4 regions of the Sphingobacterium sp. HSC-15S19 genome follow, and region 1 is predicted to be linked to each of the others. Evidence: riboswitches for the same ligand, from Rfam matches in the RefSeq annotation. Region 1 holds a riboswitch; each other region holds the start of a gene.
What was found. A riboswitch is a leader RNA that binds a small molecule or an ion and turns the genes downstream of it on or off. The one in region 1 is predicted to bind S-adenosylmethionine.
Positions count from the first base shown of each region.

Region 2: it holds a riboswitch for S-adenosylmethionine, as region 1 does, so the genes downstream of both, metE (5-methyltetrahydropteroyltriglutamate--homocysteine S-methyltransferase) here and L1283_RS14760 (O-acetylhomoserine aminocarboxypropyltransferase/cysteine synthase family protein) in region 1, are expected to answer to the same signal.
Region 3: it holds a riboswitch for S-adenosylmethionine, as region 1 does, so the genes downstream of both, L1283_RS00605 (5-oxoprolinase) here and L1283_RS14760 (O-acetylhomoserine aminocarboxypropyltransferase/cysteine synthase family protein) in region 1, are expected to answer to the same signal.
Region 4: it holds a riboswitch for S-adenosylmethionine, as region 1 does, so the genes downstream of both, metF (methylenetetrahydrofolate reductase [NAD(P)H]) here and L1283_RS14760 (O-acetylhomoserine aminocarboxypropyltransferase/cysteine synthase family protein) in region 1, are expected to answer to the same signal.

Region 1 covers NZ_JBNPWQ010000016.1:82,616-87,107, forward strand. The annotation lists gene L1283_RS14755 (homoserine O-acetyltransferase family protein) at 1-968, opposite strand, end outside; gene L1283_RS14760 (O-acetylhomoserine aminocarboxypropyltransferase/cysteine synthase family protein) at 1,001-2,311, opposite strand; SAM riboswitch class I at 2,567-2,679, opposite strand; gene L1283_RS14765 (FUSC family protein) at 2,861-4,492, opposite strand, start outside.
Region 2 covers NZ_JBNPWQ010000002.1:204,348-208,839, forward strand. The annotation lists gene L1283_RS02760 (hypothetical protein) at 118-648, shown strand; gene metE (5-methyltetrahydropteroyltriglutamate--homocysteine S-methyltransferase) at 749-3,061, opposite strand; SAM riboswitch class I at 3,140-3,243, opposite strand; gene L1283_RS02770 (response regulator transcription factor) at 3,430-4,119, opposite strand; gene L1283_RS02775 (sensor histidine kinase) at 4,222-4,492, opposite strand, start outside.
Region 3 covers NZ_JBNPWQ010000001.1:133,064-137,555, reverse strand. The annotation lists gene L1283_RS00615 (TolC family protein) at 1-447, opposite strand, end outside; gene L1283_RS00610 (DUF3050 domain-containing protein) at 712-1,482, opposite strand; SAM-I-IV-variant riboswitch at 1,693-1,786, shown strand; gene L1283_RS00605 (5-oxoprolinase) at 1,854-2,117, shown strand; gene L1283_RS00600 (hypothetical protein) at 2,150-2,455, opposite strand; gene L1283_RS00595 (DKNYY domain-containing protein) at 2,787-3,665, shown strand; gene L1283_RS00590 (hypothetical protein) at 3,681-3,989, opposite strand; gene L1283_RS00585 (hypothetical protein) at 4,021-4,492, opposite strand, start outside.
Region 4 covers NZ_JBNPWQ010000014.1:37,466-41,957, forward strand. The annotation lists gene rimM (ribosome maturation factor RimM) at 1-73, shown strand, start outside; gene L1283_RS13090 (hypothetical protein) at 177-1,028, shown strand; SAM riboswitch class I at 1,246-1,348, shown strand; gene metF (methylenetetrahydrofolate reductase [NAD(P)H]) at 1,419-2,375, shown strand; gene L1283_RS13100 (protein O-mannosyl-transferase family) at 2,642-4,492, shown strand, end outside.

The sequences.
Region 1 (4,492 bases):
ATCAAAAACCCATCGTGGCCATAAGTAGATTCGATCTCCTGATAGTGGGCATTCGGAATATGTTGAGCGATGAATTGTTGCTCTTGTGGAGGAAACAACAAATCTGTATTGACGCTCAGCACTAAAGTTGGACAGTCGATGCTCGCTAAAGCGGATTCGATAGATTTTCTTCCACGACCTAAATTATGGCTGTCCATTGCTTTGGTTAGGAAGTAATAGCTGTACGCATTATAGCGTTTTACCAATTTTTCACCCTGATAGTTTTGATAGGAGGATGCTTTATAATGATCGAGTTTTTCGTTATCATCCTCCTTTTGTGTGTTGGCATACGTTGTATAGTTGCGGTAAGACAACAGTGCCATAGCGCGTGCAACTTTTAAACCCTTAGCTCCGCCATCGGGATGATTCGCATAAAAGGTTCGATCAGTAGTAATGGCAAGACGTTGACTTTCATTGAATGCAATACCCCATGGTGAATGGACGGCATTTGTTCCAACGACGATTAGATGGTTGATGGCTATACTGCGTGATACGGCCCATTCCAATGCTTGTTGACCGCCCAATGAGCCCCCAATAAGGAGCTCTATTTGTTTGATATCCAGGTGGTCTGCAAGAAATTGATGTGCTTTGATCAAATCTCTTACTGTAAATTCAGGAAAAGATAGGTAGTAAGGCTGTCCAGTAGCTGGGTTTACAGATAGCGGATTACTGCTATTATATGCTGATCCTATGACATTGGCGCAGATAATATAATAATCGTTTGAATCAAATAATTCACCTGTTCCAAAAAGACCTGACCACCAATCCAGTACATCTGCATTGGCCGTTAGTGCATGGCAAACCCAGATCACATTACTGCGATCAGCGTTGGGTTTGCCAAATGTTTCATAACTGATTTGTAAATCAGTAAGCTCTCTTCCATTTTCAAATACAAAAGGCTCCGGGTGCAGATAAATATGCTTACTCATTTTACGTTTAAGTTTAAGCCGAAAAAATCTGATTATTTAATTTTATCAAAAGCTTGTTGTAAATCAGCTTTGATGTCATCAATATGTTCTATTCCTACAGAAAGACGTAATAAACCTTTGAATACTCCAGCATTGGCTTGATCTTCATCACTCAATTGTTGGTGAGTAGTCGCTGCTGGATGGATAATCAATGACTTCGTATCGCCAACATTGGCCAGGTGACTGATCAATTCTAAGTTGTCGATAAAGCTATTGGCCTTTTGTGCTGCGTCACCTTTGAGTTGGAAAGAAAGCACTGCACCATAGCCATTTTTAAGGTATTTTTGTGCGTTAGCGAAGCTCGGAGAGCTTTTTAAGCCCGGATAGTTTACTTTTTCTACCTGTGGATGCGCCTCAAGCCATTTAGCTATCTCTAAAGTGTTGTCTACATGGCGTTGCACCCGCAAAGACAGGGTTTCAAGTCCTTGTAGTAATAAGAATGAATTGAAAGGGGAGAGTGCTGGTCCGAAATCCCGAAGCCCTTCCACACGTGCCCGAATGGCAAATTGAATATTTCCAAACGGTCCGCCTTCACCGAAAACTTCGGAAAAAACTAAGCCATGATAGCCTTCAGATGGTTCGGAAAATTGAGGGTATTTTCCATTGCCCCAATTGTAGTTTCCGCCGTCGACGATGACACCACCTATGCTTGTACCATGTCCACCGATCCATTTAGTAGCCGATTCAACCACCACATTCGCACCATACTCCAAAGGTTTAAATAAATATCCCCCAGCTCCAAAAGTATTATCGACGATTAACGGTAAGTCATATTTTTTTGCTACTGCAGCAATTTTCTCAAAGTCTGGAATATTGAAACTTGGGTTTCCAATTGTTTCAACATAGATGGCCTTTGTTTTATCATCAATGAGGGCTTCAATTTTATCTGCCTCGGCGTCCGTTGCAAATCGAGCTTCGATGCCCAGACGTTTAAAAGAAACTTTAAACTGGTTGAATGTACCGCCGTATAAGTTGGATCCGGCAACAAAATTGTCACCACTTTCCAAGATATTATTTAATGCAATAAACTGTGCCGCCTGGCCAGATGCGACAGCAACAGCCGCGACTCCACCTTCCAGTGCCGCAATACGTTGTTCGAAAACATCCGTGGTAGGATTCATAATCCGTGTATAAATATTGCCGAACTGCTTTAATGCAAATAAGTTTGCGCCGTGTTCGGCATTTTCAAATACAAAAGATGTTGTTTGATATATAGGAACTGCTCTAGATCCCGTAGTAGGGTCAGCGACTTGGCCAGCGTGAACCTGAAGAGTTTCGAATTTTAAATTTTTGTTTGAAGACATAATATATCAGATTTTAAGGGTTCAAAAAGAAATTGCTAAGTAAAAAGAGAAGCATACACACCTCCTTGAAGGGTCTGTTAAATCTTTATCCAAGAAAAAGGAAATGATTCTTAACAAGCGTGGAAGTGCATATGCATACGCATTCGCATCAATACAGTTGTATGATGGCTTACACTTTCGCTTATCGTGCGGCTCACTTGTGTTGAACCTGAATTTTTAATGGACTTCAGTAGTTTAATAATCATTGTCTTATGTTATTTATATGCTCCAAAACGATATTGTTTTGGACAGGAATTGGCACCTTTTCAAACAAATTGAAGGTTGCCAGTGGGTCATTGAGCCAGTCTCTCGCCACTTCTTTATAAATCAAGACCTACTGATTAAGGGAGGTGTTGATTAGAAATCTTCTTTCGAAGACGATACAAATATAAACTCTTTTTTTATTAAAGCAAAAGAAAAGCTGTTTTTTAGTTAAAGGAATTTTGAATAACATACGGATCGGATCGCATATTGTTCGATGAAACTTGATAAGTAACTGCCAATCGGGTATTATGATTTCTTTAAGTTGATCCGTTCTGCAATTTGATTTAAATCTGTTAAAAGAGGTTTAAGTGCATCAATTCTACTATGGATATCATACGTCAGGTGGCGATTCGTCTTTTTGCTTAACGATAGCGAAAGACCCACCAAATGGGAGTTGACCTGATAAGAGAGTGCCTGAAAATGGTGTATATGTGACCAATCCATCCATTTGTGTTCGGGTTCTTTTTTCATTTGATTGATAGCGTCTGAAAACAGGGCCATGGCAGTCTGCGCTTTTTTGCGAGCCAGCCGTATATCAAACGAACTTTGTCTCTCGTCCGACAGACGGTTATTGATGATCTGGAAATAATGTTCGTTGTAAAGAGATACCTCTTTTGCCAGCTGAACCATGCCTGTGCTCTGGCGTACAGGGATCAAGAAATAACCTGCTATAGCCAAGAATGCTCCAATAAGTGTAAAAAGCATTCGGCTGCCTAAAATGAGATTGATATTGCCTTCAAACAAATTGAGTGCAATCACAATTCCCAAGGTAATAAAGATGACACTGACCATATAATTAGATCGATTGAATAAAAAGAATCCGAAAAGACCTAATGCAGCTATGGTAAGAAGAGCCGGGAGAAAATGAATAGCAATTAAGCAGAATATGCCAACGATTATACCCGAGAATGTGCCTACAATACGCTCTATATTACGCTTTTTTGTCATTGAAAATGCTGGTCTGGCAACAATAGCGATCGTCAGTAAGATCCAATAGGTATATTTAAAATCTAAAAATAAAATACCGATCAATGCGCCTGTTCCAAAAAGAAGAGCCATCCGAACGGCAAATCGAAAAAGCGGGTTATTCAGATGGAGTTTACTTTTTAGATCAGCAAGATTGCGCAAAGGTCGATTGATAAATTGTTGGTACTCACTGCTGTCAATCTTATCCTGGATTTCCTGATTTTGATAAAAAGCCACCTGAATTCGGTTGAGCACTTCAATAATTGCTTCGATGTTGCTTATGATCGAATATAATATACTTTTTGCTTGACCGGCCTGCTCTTCTTGAATTTCTTTTAAATCCTGTAAGAGGGCATTAATTTTAAAGTTATTGTGATATAATTGATGTGCATACCGAAACCTCTTGTTAGGTTGTGAAAAGCTATCAATTTCTAAAGCTAATAATTTGATTGTTTGACGGATTAAAGGGAGGCTGCCCGTGTCTGCAAGGTTTTTGCGAATCGCATCATAGTCGTGATCAAGTGCAATAATTAACTCATGGAGGTCAATTAACCCATAAACTTGACTGAGCCAATAATTGCTTTTATGCCACTGTTGGCTTATGATTTTTTTTTCTCGAAAAAGAAGGGACCTGATTTGTTCCTGCTGTTCGCTGATCTGGCCATGAATTTTGCCTACGCGACTGTACGTTATATTCAAAGGAATATCGGGATCGTAAGACTGGGATCGTATCAATAGAAATTGGGATAATCCATGAAAACCATTGGCCATCGCATGTTTTAGCGAGCGATAAGGTTGTATATAGGCCTGTAAAAGGCTAAAAAAGTAATATATAATGGATCCTGTTGTAATCTGTAAACTAACTGCAAGGGGGTGTTGCGGGGCCATTCCGATCACAAAACTCATGAGAAT
Region 2 (4,492 bases), on a different contig from region 1:
CTCTAAATGGTGGCCCACTGTTCCAATATGCTTAGCTTATTATAGAGTTTTAGAAATCCAGTTACTTTCAAGATGATTGTGAAAGCTGGATATGAATGTTATGTTTTAGAAAATTTTATGAATTCAGTAAATAAATATGTCCTTCAGGCACTGGATAACTATCCAATGTATTTGGAGGAGACCATGGAATCCTTATCCTATGCGCTGTCTTATGATGAGTCCAATACAATGGCGCTGTGTTTGATGGGAAGAGTTCATGCCGAACAGCTATTGGACTATGAGCAGGCAAAAAGGTATTTCCAGGAAGCTTTGGTGCATAATGTGCAGGCACTGGAGGTATATCCTTATTTCATTCAGACACTGATTGATATGGGGGAGTATGAAGCTGTAAAAAAGACGATTAAATTTGCTTTGACACTTCCGGCGATGCCCTTGACAGGGATATGGATCAAGAAAGCACTTTTATTTGAAAAATTGAGAAAATACAAAAAGGCATTGAAGGCGTTAAAAATGGCACAACTTGAGAATGTTGATCTTGATTTTTCGTCAAGCCTGAAGTCGATTGAAGATCGGATTAAGGGGAAACAGGAAATTAAGAACGGGAAAGAAAAGGAAAACAAGAAAGAAAGGAAGAACACTCGAAAATAGTCTCACATTATCCGAATGACGGTTTTTGTTTTGAACCAAGGTCCAATAAAGAAGCCCTAGATGAAATTTCATCTAGGGCTTTATCAATATAGTTTAAGAATTATTCTGCTCTTAAGATTTTCGCAGCCTCAACCATCGACTCTAAAGCCGCTTTGGTTTCTGGCCAAGCACGAGTTTTCAAACCACAGTCAGGGTTAACCCAAAGTTGTTCTGCTGGAACTACTGCTTTTGCTTTACGCAATAGATCTACCATCTCATCTTTGCTTGGAACACGTGGTGAGTGAATGTCATAAACACCTGGACCAATATCGTTTGGATATTTGAAATCACCAGCGAAAGCATTCAACAATTTCATTTGAGAACGTGAAGTCTCAATTGTGATGACGTCAGCATCCATTGCAGCGATATCTTCGATTACATTATTGAACTCAGAGTAACACATGTGTGTGTGAATCTGTGTATCGTCTTCTACATTTGATGAAGAAACACGGAAAGCACGTACTGCCCAGTTCAGGTAATCTTTTTGATCAGCTTTACGTAGCGGTAATCCTTCACGGATTGCTGGTTCATCGATTTGTATGATTTTGATACCTGCTTTTTCCAACGCTTGTACTTCGTCTAAGATCGCCAATGCAATTTGGTAAGTCGTTGTTGAACGCGGTTGGTCATTACGTACGAAAGACCATTGTAAGATGGTAACCGGACCAGTCAACATACCTTTAACCGGACGGTTAGTCAATGATTGAGCGTATGAAGACCAACGGACAGTCATATCTTCAGGACGGTATACATCACCATAGATAATAGGAGGTTTTACACAACGTGAACCGTAAGATTGTACCCAGCCGTTTTGTGTGAAAGCGTAACCAGCCAATTGTTCACCGAAGTATTCAACCATGTCGTTACGTTCGAATTCGCCGTGTACTAATACGTCGATATCCAATTGCTCTTGAAGACGGATTGTGTTTTCAGTTTCTTCTGCGATTGCTTTATCGTACTCTGCCTGCGTGATAGCACCTTTTTTCAGGTCTGCTCTCCATTTACGAACATCTTTCGTTTGTGGGAATGAACCAATAGTTGTGGTAGGGAATGCCGGCAAGTTGAACTTCGCTTGTTGCGCTGCTTTACGGTCAGCAAATGCTGAAGTACGTTTCGCATCGTCATCAGTGATATTGCTTGTACGTGTTTTAACCTCTGGTTTGTGGATCAGTGGAGAAGTACGACGGCTTTCAGCTGCAGCTTTGTTCGCTTCGAAGCGTTTTGCTGTTTCAGTATCAACTTCACCTTCTGCTAATACGGCCAAGTCTTTTACCTCAGCTAATTTTTGTTTAGCGAAAGCTAACCAGTTTTTTACTTCAGCTGGTAGCGATTGCTCATTGTGTTCATTGTCTAAGTCAAAAGGAACGTGCAACAATGATGAAGAAGGAGCTACCCATACACGGTCTTTTCCTAATGCATCAACAGCTTGTTTGATTTTAACCAATGATTTTTCGTAATCATTTTTCCAGATGTTACGGCCTTCAACAATACCCAAAGATAATGTTAATGAAGCAGGAACCTTAGCTAGTACCGTATCCAACTGGTTTTCACCGCGTACCAAATCCAAATGTAAAGCATGGATAGGTAGGTTAACTGCGATATCTTCGTTGTCTTTTAAAGCTTCGAAGTAAGTCGTCGCGATTAATTTGATGTTTTTGGCAGCAGCAGCCAATTTCTCAAACGTAGGTTGGTATAATGCTTTTACTTTTGCATCTAAATCCAATGCCAAGAAAGGCTCGTCGATCTGAACATATTGTGCTCCAGCTTCTGCCAATTTAGACAAGATTTGCTCATATACAGGAATTAATTTGTCTAATAGGTCGATACGGTCGAAACCAGCTTCTTTTTCTTTACCGATCAAAAGGTAAGTGATTGGGCCTAATAAAACAGGTTTTGTCTCAATACCCAATGATTTTGCCTCGTTGTATTCATTTAAGAATTTCTCAGAAGTCAATTTAAACTCTTGATCTTTTGTGAATTCAGGAACCATATAGTGGTAGTTGGTATCCAACCACTTGGTCATCTCCATTGCAGTCACATCGATTCCTTCTTGTTGGAATCCGCGCGCCATGGCAAAATATAAGTCTAAGCTGTAGTTGTTGTCTACTTTATTCAACAAAGAATGGTAACGAGCAGGAATTGCACCAACAGTAAGGGTTAAATCCAATACTTGATCGTAAAAAGAGAAATCATTGGAAGGGATCAAATCTATTCCAGCATCTTTTTGTGTTTTCCAATTGCCTTCACGAATTTTTTTTGCTGTGTCCAATAATTCCTCAACAGAAGATTTTTTAGCCCAATAGGCCTCATTGGCTTTTTTCAATTCGCGGAACGCGCCCACACGAGGGTAACCTAAATTGTTAGTCAATAACATAATGAATGTTTTTAATATTTCTTTTTCAACTATATTTCTTGCTAGAGAGAGAAGGACACACTAGAATTTGGTGACTTCGGCTTATCATTCCCATATCAAGTAGGGTAGAATTTAGCACCTTGTCAAGGGACAGGTTGCTAAGGCTTCATCGGGTCTATTCCCTCTGCCTTTCTCTATAAGCGACGCTAAGTTAGAACATTTCTTTTTGAAATGCAAATTTTTTATAAAAGTGCGTCAATTTTTTATATTCTACTATGGATAAAATTGTTTTGTTCTTTTCTTTTCATCCATGATTTAGTGTATGCCATGTTTCAATACGCCGTGTAGCATAAAAAATGGGGAATGACTGTTTCTCATTCCCCATTCTTTTAGCTCACCAAAAGTTTGTAACCTTTTCCGTGCACATTGACAATTTCAACTTTACTATCTTCTTTTAGATATTTACGAAGTTTACTGAGAAATACATCCATACTTCTACCTGTAAAGTAGTTGTCATCATGCCATATTTTTAATAAAGCTTCTTCCCGGGTCAGCACATCATTTTTCTTTAAACAAAGCAAGCGTAGTAGTTCCGCTTCTTTGGTGGATAGTTTTTGCATCTGTCCTTTGTAAGAAATTTGCTGACTTGTATAATCAAAGAAATAATCACCAATTTCAAATTTATCAGCAACCACTTCCTCTTCTTTGTCTCGAACACTGCGTTTCAGCAAAGCATTGATGCGGAGCAATAATTCCTCCACTCGAAAAGGCTTTGTGATATAATCATCTCCCCCTAATTCAAAGGCTTCGGTTTTATCTTCCATCATCCCCTTTGCTGTGGCAAAGATAATAGGAACAGTATTGTTTGTTTTTCTGATTTCACGTCCAACTGTAAATCCGTCCTTTTTTGGCATCATGACATCGAAAATACAGAGGTCGTAGTTATTTTTTTTGAATTGAGAAATCGCTTCATCTCCATCTGTGCATAATGTGACGTCAAATTTTCCCTTTAATTCGAGATAGTCTTTTAAAAGATCCCCCAAATTAGGATCATCTTCTGCTAATAATATCTTTTGCATAATGATTATATTAATTTTCACCAATGTCCCTTGATGCTGATAAATCAGCTTTCCTCAACCTTTGAAATTTTTTAAAGAGGAAATATACAAAAAAGGAACGTTTTATTTTTTAATAGGCAAAATTACTTCAAAGGTCGTGCCCTTATCTTTTTCACTTTTAACTGTAATTTTTCCGTTCAGCCTTCTCAGGATGTCCTGGACATAACTTAAGCCAAGACCAAATCCTTTGACATTATGAACATTTCCAGTTGGAATACGGTAGAACTGGTCGAAAATCTTTTGCAGGTGATCCCGACTCATCCCAATACCGTTGTCGGCAATGGTGATAACAATGGTATCACCAACATTTTTGGATTGAATATTCACATGCAGA
Region 3 (4,492 bases), on a different contig from region 1:
ATACGACAGTTCCAAATCCAAAAAAAGATTGCAAACCTCCAATTTCGTCTGCGCTGCGGCATTCTTCCAATCGATTCTGGCCAGCTCATTTTCCAATTTTTTGGACTCTATTTTCATTAGGTCCCGATGCCCATTGTAGAGGTTCAGATAAAAATCCAGGCCGCTATCGTACAAGTAGTGAATGATATCATGCTGGGAAGGTTTATTTAAAAGCCCCTGGTCATACACAGGCATATTACTTGCATAACTAGCAGAAGCTCTGGCGGAAATCTTAGGGAGCAACTCCATGCGTTGCTGCTGTACTGCCACCTCAGTTTCTTTGAGCTGCAAATAGGACTGCTCGATGTATTTACTGTTCTGTAGTGCTTTGTCGATCATGTCTTTCAGGGACATGCGCAAAGAATCGAGGGCGAAGGTGTCCGAAATAGCGCATACTAACAATCCCATGGTTAGTATGCCTTTTGCCCAATAGGGAGGAAAAAAGTTCACGTGTGCTATGTAATTTTTTTGCGTTGCAAACTTAGACACTTATTGGAACTTGGATTTCTTCACAAACGCCAATATGTTATGGAAAAAAGACATTTTTTCATCAATTCAAACAAAAAGACCAATATCTGCCAAGAAGTCCTTACAATATCCTTTTTTACAGCACATAAAAAAGGCCTTTCAAATCGTGATTTGAAAGGCCTTTCTCGATGGTATAATAATAGATTATCCGTATAAGGAATCTTCTATTGCATTCCACAGCTGGATTCTTTTTTGTAGCGCAATTTTACTGATCTCTTTCATTTCCGTCCATTTAACCTCATCGTCCTTGGCAAGATCTGTGATCATCTGCATCGCCAACGGTCCATGCTCATCGCCGTCAAGATCAATATGGCGTTGAAAATAATAAATAAAGCTATCCAGATTGGCTGTAGGAAAGTTTGTTTTAATCTCTTCCAAAATAGAGGTAAACATTCCCGGAATAAGGTCTTCACGTCCGAACGTAAAGGCTGCAGCAATTTTATGCACCTCGCCCTCAGCAATCACTTCGAATGTAAAATTCAAAAAGTCTTTGATCCGCTTGTCCAATGTGGTTGTTGCAATGACATCGAATATGTTGTTCGATTTTTTGGCTTGAGCAATAAATTTGTTGACCAGATGAAGGTCGGCACCCATGGCATCCATGGCGTCCAGATACATCTCAAAGTGGCTCAAACGGCGGCCATCAATGTATTCATCCGACTCCTCAGCCAATACAATTTCGTTGATTAGATAGCGTGTTGATGGATGCTCACTCGCAAACCAAGGTAAAGTCGTACAGGTCAATTTAATCTGTAAAGCTTTTAGTAAAGACATAAAATCCCATACAGCGTACACATGCCCTTCTGTAAAAGAACGTAGATTCTTGATCGTTTTGATCTTACGATACAAAGGGTGTTGCAATAATACCTCGCGTTCGGCAGCAATGTATTCGTTAATTTCCGCAATTCTATTCATGGCGCAAAAGTATTGTCTTATCTCTGTTTTTAAAAGTATTTTCGATGAGATTACAGTAACATGATAAATTTTTCGCCCAGCTATCCGCTTCATAACCAAATCACAGCCAACAACGCGCCTCGCTTTTGACCTCCCTATTCCTGTTGTTAGCGCTCATTTACCCTTAAAAACAAAAATATTTTTTATTATAAAAAATAATCTACTATATTTGTAGAGTATTCAGAATTGCATGATGCAATACCAACCGAGTGCAGGCACCGCGGTGGTAAATTAATACGGGTTTCGACCAAAATAAACGTCACAGAACGATTATTTTCCCCAACAAGATCTGGATACAGTTTATGGTTTAATCCTTTAAATTTTTAAATTGTATGGCTACTACAACAAATCTTTACCAACACTTACTGGAAAAATTCAGTTATTATTCAACAGATGAACTGATCCAGCTCAACAACGACACCATCTTAGGACAAGGCTGGGGTTCAGCCAAGGCAACCTTTAGAACAGCTTTGATCAGTACGTTCTCCAAAAGAGGACTGGATCTTTCCAACATCATTTCCAAGGAAGACGGTTTTACCTCGGTGAAGCATGTCCCTGTACGCTTGGAACAGAATGTCCTGATTCCTTTACAGTAAAGCCCTATAAACGCAAAAAGAGTAGGCCTAGCCTACTCTTTCGTCAATGAGTGGTGATATCTTAATGTATGATTGAGCGAATGGGCTGTTTGTCGAGCGTCGTCTTTGTAGGACGAGAGATCGCCGCAATTTTGAATTTCTGCCACATTCACTTTCTTTCTTACTTTGCTGATGACCTGATTTAATTCCGATTTCCAGTTGCCCGGGTCGCCAAAATCGTCCATCCAATTTTTGTTGATAAACTTTTTGTAGTTCAAAAGCAAAATATACAATTCCTCACCACTACCGGCGCGATTGATTGACGTGCGCCAGTTCTCTAATTTTTCTTTAAAACTCATAACCAGCAATATACAAAAAAAATACGACTTGACCAAATTTTTAGACTTTTACAGTGCGTATTGACAAAGATCTGACAGGACAATCTCCTTTCCTCGCGGTCGCCAATTTCATGAAAACTGTTATCTCTATCCACTGCAGCCTGAGCGCTTAAAAAGTTGTAATTTAGTTGAAGAAATTAGCATGCGATACAATGACCCTTCTATTTTCAACCGCAATAGTTCCAAGAAATAAATAATTAATTGATGACTAAACTTTATTATGATTACGGGGTCTCATTAAAAAGAGAAAACATGATTATTTGTTTTCAAATTTAACCCGATGCCCTATATAATGTCAAAATTTACGTTTAAAACCATCCTAGTTCTTTTTATATTAGCTACTGCCACACCTGCGATGTGCGCTAAATTAGCGCATGCTAATCCTGCTACTTTTTTCTTTCAGGAACATCTGGGTGATGGTTACAGCAAAATCGGATCACGCATTTATTATCGTGGCAAAGAAATTCCAAACGCCAATGCTAGTTCGTTTCAATTTTTAGGTTCGGGTTACGCCAAGGATAGCTGGAAGGTATATTTTCGGGGGTCAATACTAACTGATGGCAGCCCATCTACTTTCCAATTTCTTGGAGACGGTTATGCTAGCGATGCCTGGAAAGTTTACTTTTATGGCAAGCCATTGTCAAACGTAACAATTTCTACCTTCAAGACACTGGGAAGTGGTTACAGCAAAGACGCGTGGAAAGTCTACTATTTAGGCAAGGAAATTAATGGGGCAAACGCTTCGAGCTTTGAAAATCTCGGTCGGGGGTATGCGAAAGATAATTGGAACAGCTATTATAGGGGCGAAAAGAACGATAGATTTGCTGATCCTACCACACAGCCTCTTGGCGGTCAATACGCCAAAGACAGCTGGTCTGTGTTTTATAAAAATAAGAAAGTGGAAGGGGCTTCTGCTTCAACCTTTGAATACATGGGTGATGGCTATGCCAAAGACGCTTGGGCAGTTTACTATCAGGGAATAAAAGTTACCGGCGCTTCGGCATCCACCTTTAAAGCACTTGGAGGAGGGTATGCAAAAGACTCCTGGACGGTTTTCTATCGCGGCCAAGAGTTGAAAGGGGCGAGTGCTTCCACCTTTGAATATTTGGATAACGGCTATGCGGGAGATGCATGGAGCAAGTTTTATAAAGGTAAAAAATTGGATAATTGAAAATAGACGACGGGATTATTCTATCGAAAAATTCCAATTTCCTAATACTTTCGGTATCTCCCAGGATTCAGCTTTGGCCTTATAATTATTAAAGTGACCTTTTTCCCAAGTGGTAATATGGTAACCTTTACAGAACTTACAATAATAAGCCCTTTTGCAGGCATCTTTACCCATCCTGTGTTTGATACGTTTACCATCCAGTTTGTTTTTCATCCGGGATCTGAACTTAAAGTGAAGCATTGCCCATTGCGCCTCAATTAAAGAAGGAAATCCAACTTTACCAGTAGCTCGGCATTTCCAGGTATTGTCCCTTACTTTTTCCATAATCTATCTATTAAAGTTCATCTATTCAATTTTATTGCTCCTTTTCTATTGGCACCTGCATCATGACCCATTCTCTGATATGTTTTGCAATTTTATCGGATACCTCAAAATTATACCTTCCCTCAAAAGGGATTTTGAGCAGGATACGCAATCGGCCCCGTTTCAGTTGCAGGCAAGCTTGGATCATATCCAAAGGTATAGCCTTATCCCGGTCTATCTTTTGTACAAATCCCTTCGTGCTATTGACAACTTCCTTTAAGCTGCGCTGCTCGCCACAAGTCAGATTTTCGTCCATCGCAGTTCTTAAATAAAGGCTGACTATACCATTTTTATAAGTAAAAATCCCGATATCCTTATAGGATATCTTTTGGGACAAGATTTTATTATTGAGCAGGAATACTTCCTGTTCCAGATCCATGGATCTTAACAGAGCTAAGTCTATTTCATCCATTGCATCCACATCTCTATCTTCCCCTGCTGTTTCCAGGATCTCTTTCAGCTCT
Region 4 (4,492 bases), on a different contig from region 1:
AGGAATCGATGGCGAAGAGGAGATCATTGAAGTTGAATTGCCAGAAGGCTTGGTGGATCTTTATAAAGAATAAGCATATCCCCAAGCTTATTCAAATAAATAGCGGTACACGAATTATTGCAGTAATTTCTTATCTTGGTCTGTATATTATTACTGGCCATAATTATTGATTTATTTTGAAACCGTTATTACTGCTGCTATTCCTATTCTCGTTGTCTTCTTGTGCTTTCTTTGGGAAGAAAAAGGACTTTCCTGAAGGCAATTACCAAATGATATTGGGCTATTCAAATGAGGAGTATCATAAAGTAAAAAGAGAATCACCCCAAAATGTGGAGGCAGATGTCTATGGTAATGACCCTACGATATACCGGTCCTTTCTCTCCCTCCATGATAAAGATAAGTTTGTCATGGCGATCGATGATATCCTACTCTTCGGTAAGTATAGATTCGACGGCGATCGATTAGAATTGACCGATGAGAAAAAGGGTAGTCTCGCTTTGGATATTGTTAAGGTAAAAAACGATTTTGTTCAGCTGAGAGGTGATTTTTCACAGTTTAGCTCAGCACGTGTGCCCACAAGTGAAAAACTTTATATCAACTTTGCGTTAGATAAAACCCCTATCCGGGAGACCCCGAGCAAATTTGATAGCCAAGTGAATCTATGGCGAAATGCCCCTGTAAAATCAGAAAGTGAAATGGAGATAAAAGCCAGGGCATTGAATTTTGTAGATTATTCTATCGCTTATTTCCAGCACATATCAAGTTCAGGCACACATCACGATTATCGAATGGATGGTGTTGAATCACCCATTATTTATGCTGAGAATGGCATTGTGCTCAAGGCATGGGCAGATGTTCCCGATTCTTGGAAAGAGTTATTTTACAACGAAAAAAATGCATTAATCGCCTACAAATATTTATTTGATGGTTTTAAATATGGATCGAAAGAGGAGTACCATGTTACGGGACTCTTACTGATTACATTTTATCTCAAAAATCTACGGAATTCCCTAGCAACGAATCTTTAGCCGATCCTGTTGTGACGTAGTCAGTCTCTTCGCTGTCGATGATCCGCGATCGTTAATTTTATCTTTTTTTAGAGTCTTTTATATTTGGTGGAGCCTAAATTCCTGTTGTTGCCTGGGAATAAACCTGAAGCCGTATTTATTGCAATCTTTTTGCCGCTATTTTTGCTTTTTCGAAAAAATATTTTTGTCTTTTGATTTTTTAAAACGATATTAGCAACGCTTATAGAGAAAGGCCGAGGGACTAGACCCGTTGAAGCCTTAGCAACCTGTATTGTTCAAGGTGCTAAATTCTACCCTACTCCATGTGGGAAAGATAAGTTACATGTAGATAAACGATTCCTCGACGTGTGCGTTTCGATGTAAGCCAACCAAACTAAAAACAGTTTTTTAATGAAGATTATCGATCATATCCAGAATGCCAAAGGAAAAACATTGTTTTCTTTTGAGCTATTGCCACCGGCGAAAGGGCAGGGCATCCAAAGTATTTTTAAAACCATGGATGAACTGATGGAGTTTAAACCTCCTTTTATCGACGTAACCTACCATCGGGAAGATTATATCTATAAAGAGCATGCGAGTGGATTACTGGAACGCGTTTCCTATCGTAAACGTCCTGGGACAGTGGCGATATGTGCTGCAATCATGAATAAATATAAAGTAGATGCGGTGCCCCATTTGATATGTGGTGGTTTTACAAAAGAGGAAACTGAAAATGCATTGATCGATTTGAACTTTCTGGGGATAGATAACGTCTTGGTATTGCGGGGCGATGCACGTAAGGGCGATGCCGATTTTATACCGACCGATGGTGGACATGCCTTTGCAACAGACCTACTGGAACAGGTAACTGATATGAATAAAGGAAAGTATCTGCATGAAGACATTATCACATCGGAAAAGACTGATTTTTGCATCGGTGTAGCGGGTTATCCCGAAAAGCATTTTGAATCGCCAAATTTCAATACTGATTTTAAATACCTGAAACAAAAAGTCGATATGGGAGCAGAGTTTATTGTGACTCAGATGTTCTTTAATGTTGAAAAATATAAGGAGTTTGTAACAAAATGTAGGGACAATGGAATCCATGTGCCTATTATTCCAGGATTGAAACCACTGACAACGAAAAAACAGTTGGTTACCCTACCAAGGATATTTCATTTAGATATTCCGGAGGAACTGAGCGATGCTGTTTCAGCATGTAAAACGAATGCCGACGTTAGACAAGTAGGTGAAGAGTGGTTGGTGCAACAATGTCAGGAGCTGATTAAATTTGGCGCTCCGGTATTACATTTCTATACGATGAGTAATCCTGGTCCAACAAAGAAGATTGTTGAAAAACTAGCCTAACTCATAAAAATAATACGAAAAGGGAGCGCATAAGCTCTCTTTTTTTTGGGGTAGTATTCGTTGTGAAAGCTTATAATAAGTTCAGAATTTCGATCGTGTGGTTTTAGGTCGATCTCTATATTCAGGGTTTAATAGCCTGTTTGGTTTAATAGCCTGTTTATAGTCAGGTACTTGTGTTAAATAGTGTTAATTAACTTATTGGAGTCAGGATAACTTTTTAACTTAAAGTGCTAAAAAGGATTTTAACAATAGACCAAATTGACCTTATGACGTACACTAGATTAAATTCTCTACTCGGCTTTGCTTGCGGACTAATTGCTACATGTGTATATATCGCCACCGTTGAAAAGACGGTAAGCTGGTGGGATTGTGGTGAATTTATTGCCTGTGCCTACAAGCTGGAAGTGGCACACCAACCGGGAGCACCATTATTTCTTCTTATTCAGAATATATTTTCCAACCTGGCTTTGGGTAATGCAGGTAAAATCGCCTATTGGATGAATATTGGATCCGCAATCTGCAGTGGGCTTACTGTTACATTTTTATTCTGGACAATAACAGCAATTGCCAAAAAGATACTCAACAGGCAAGAGAAAGTTCAATTATCGAATTATTTCCAAATTTTTGCTGCGGGTTTAGTTGGTGCAATGGCTTTCTGCTTCAGTGATTCATTCTGGTATTCGGCTGTTGAATCCGAGGTATATGCGATGTCTTCATTGTGTACTGCGATTGTTTTTTGGGCAATTTTAAAGTGGGAAGTCCGTGCAAATGAGGAAGGTAGCGATCGTTGGCTGGTGTTTATTGCTTTTGTTATGGGCCTTTCGATCGGAGTGCACCTATTAAATCTGTTGGCAATTCCGGCTATAGCGATGGTTGTCTATTTCAGAAGAGCAGGACAGGTTAGTGTGAAAGGTACAATAAAAGCTTTCTTGGTAGGAGTGCTGATCTTGGGGGCTGTTTTGTGGGGAATTATTCAATGGTTGGTCGGTCTCGCAGCTAAGGTAGACCTCTTATTTGTAAACTCGCTAGGTTTGGGCTTTGGCTCAGGCATCTTCTTCTTTTGTCTGCTGTTGGGGTGCTTCCTCGTTTATGGGCTATATTATTCTTATAAAAAGCGGCAATACACACTGCACACCGGGCTGCTGGTCTTTTGTTTTATTCTATTTGGTTATAGCTCCTATACCATGGTTTTAATCCGTGGAAAAGCCAATCCGTCGTTAAACAATAATGCGCCGGACAATGTGTTTTCTTTTTTGGGTTATCTGAGCCGGGAGCAATATATCCGGGAACCTTTACTCAAAGGACCCAATTATGATTCACAAGTCGTTGGTGTCGAGAGTAAAACCGGTTATCGCAAAGATGAATCAGGGTATATTCCTTTTAGTCAGGTCGATAAGTATACGTTTGATAAGGAAACTTTCTTTCCCCGCATATATAGTCAAGATGGAGCCCATCAGGCTTATTATAGGAGTTACCTCAATTTGAAGGAGGGGCAGCAGCCACAGTTCTCGGATAATTTTAAGTTCTTTTTTAATTTTCAACTGGGTGATATGTACACCCGATATTTCTTGTGGAATTTTGTCGGTAGACAGAATGACAGGCAGGGGTATGGGACCTATAGTGACGGCAACTGGTTGTCGGGGATTAAACCATTGGATAATTGGCGTTTGGGAGGGCAAGATAAAATATCCCAATCACAGGAGCATGACCCGAGCCGGAATACCTATTTTTTCCTTCCATTGCTACTGGGAATAGCCGGAGCGATCTGGTTGTATCGAAACAATAAACCTTATACCTTGGTCTTGACCTTACTGTTTGTGTTTACGGGAATAGCGATCGTTGTTTATCTTAACCAAACTCCTATGCAACCTCGGGAACGAGATTATGCTTACGTAGGATCTTTTTATGCGTTTGCGATCTGGATCGGACTGGGAGCAATAGCATTTGTTCGGTTTCTCAATCGTTTTGTACAAACACGGTATGCGTTAGCGACAGGTATTTCTTTCGCTTTATTGGGCGGTCCCATTATTTTGGCCCATCAAAATTGGGATGATCATAATCGTTCTGAAAAATCGCTGGCAAGGGATATGGCACGTAATTATTTAGAATCCTGCGCT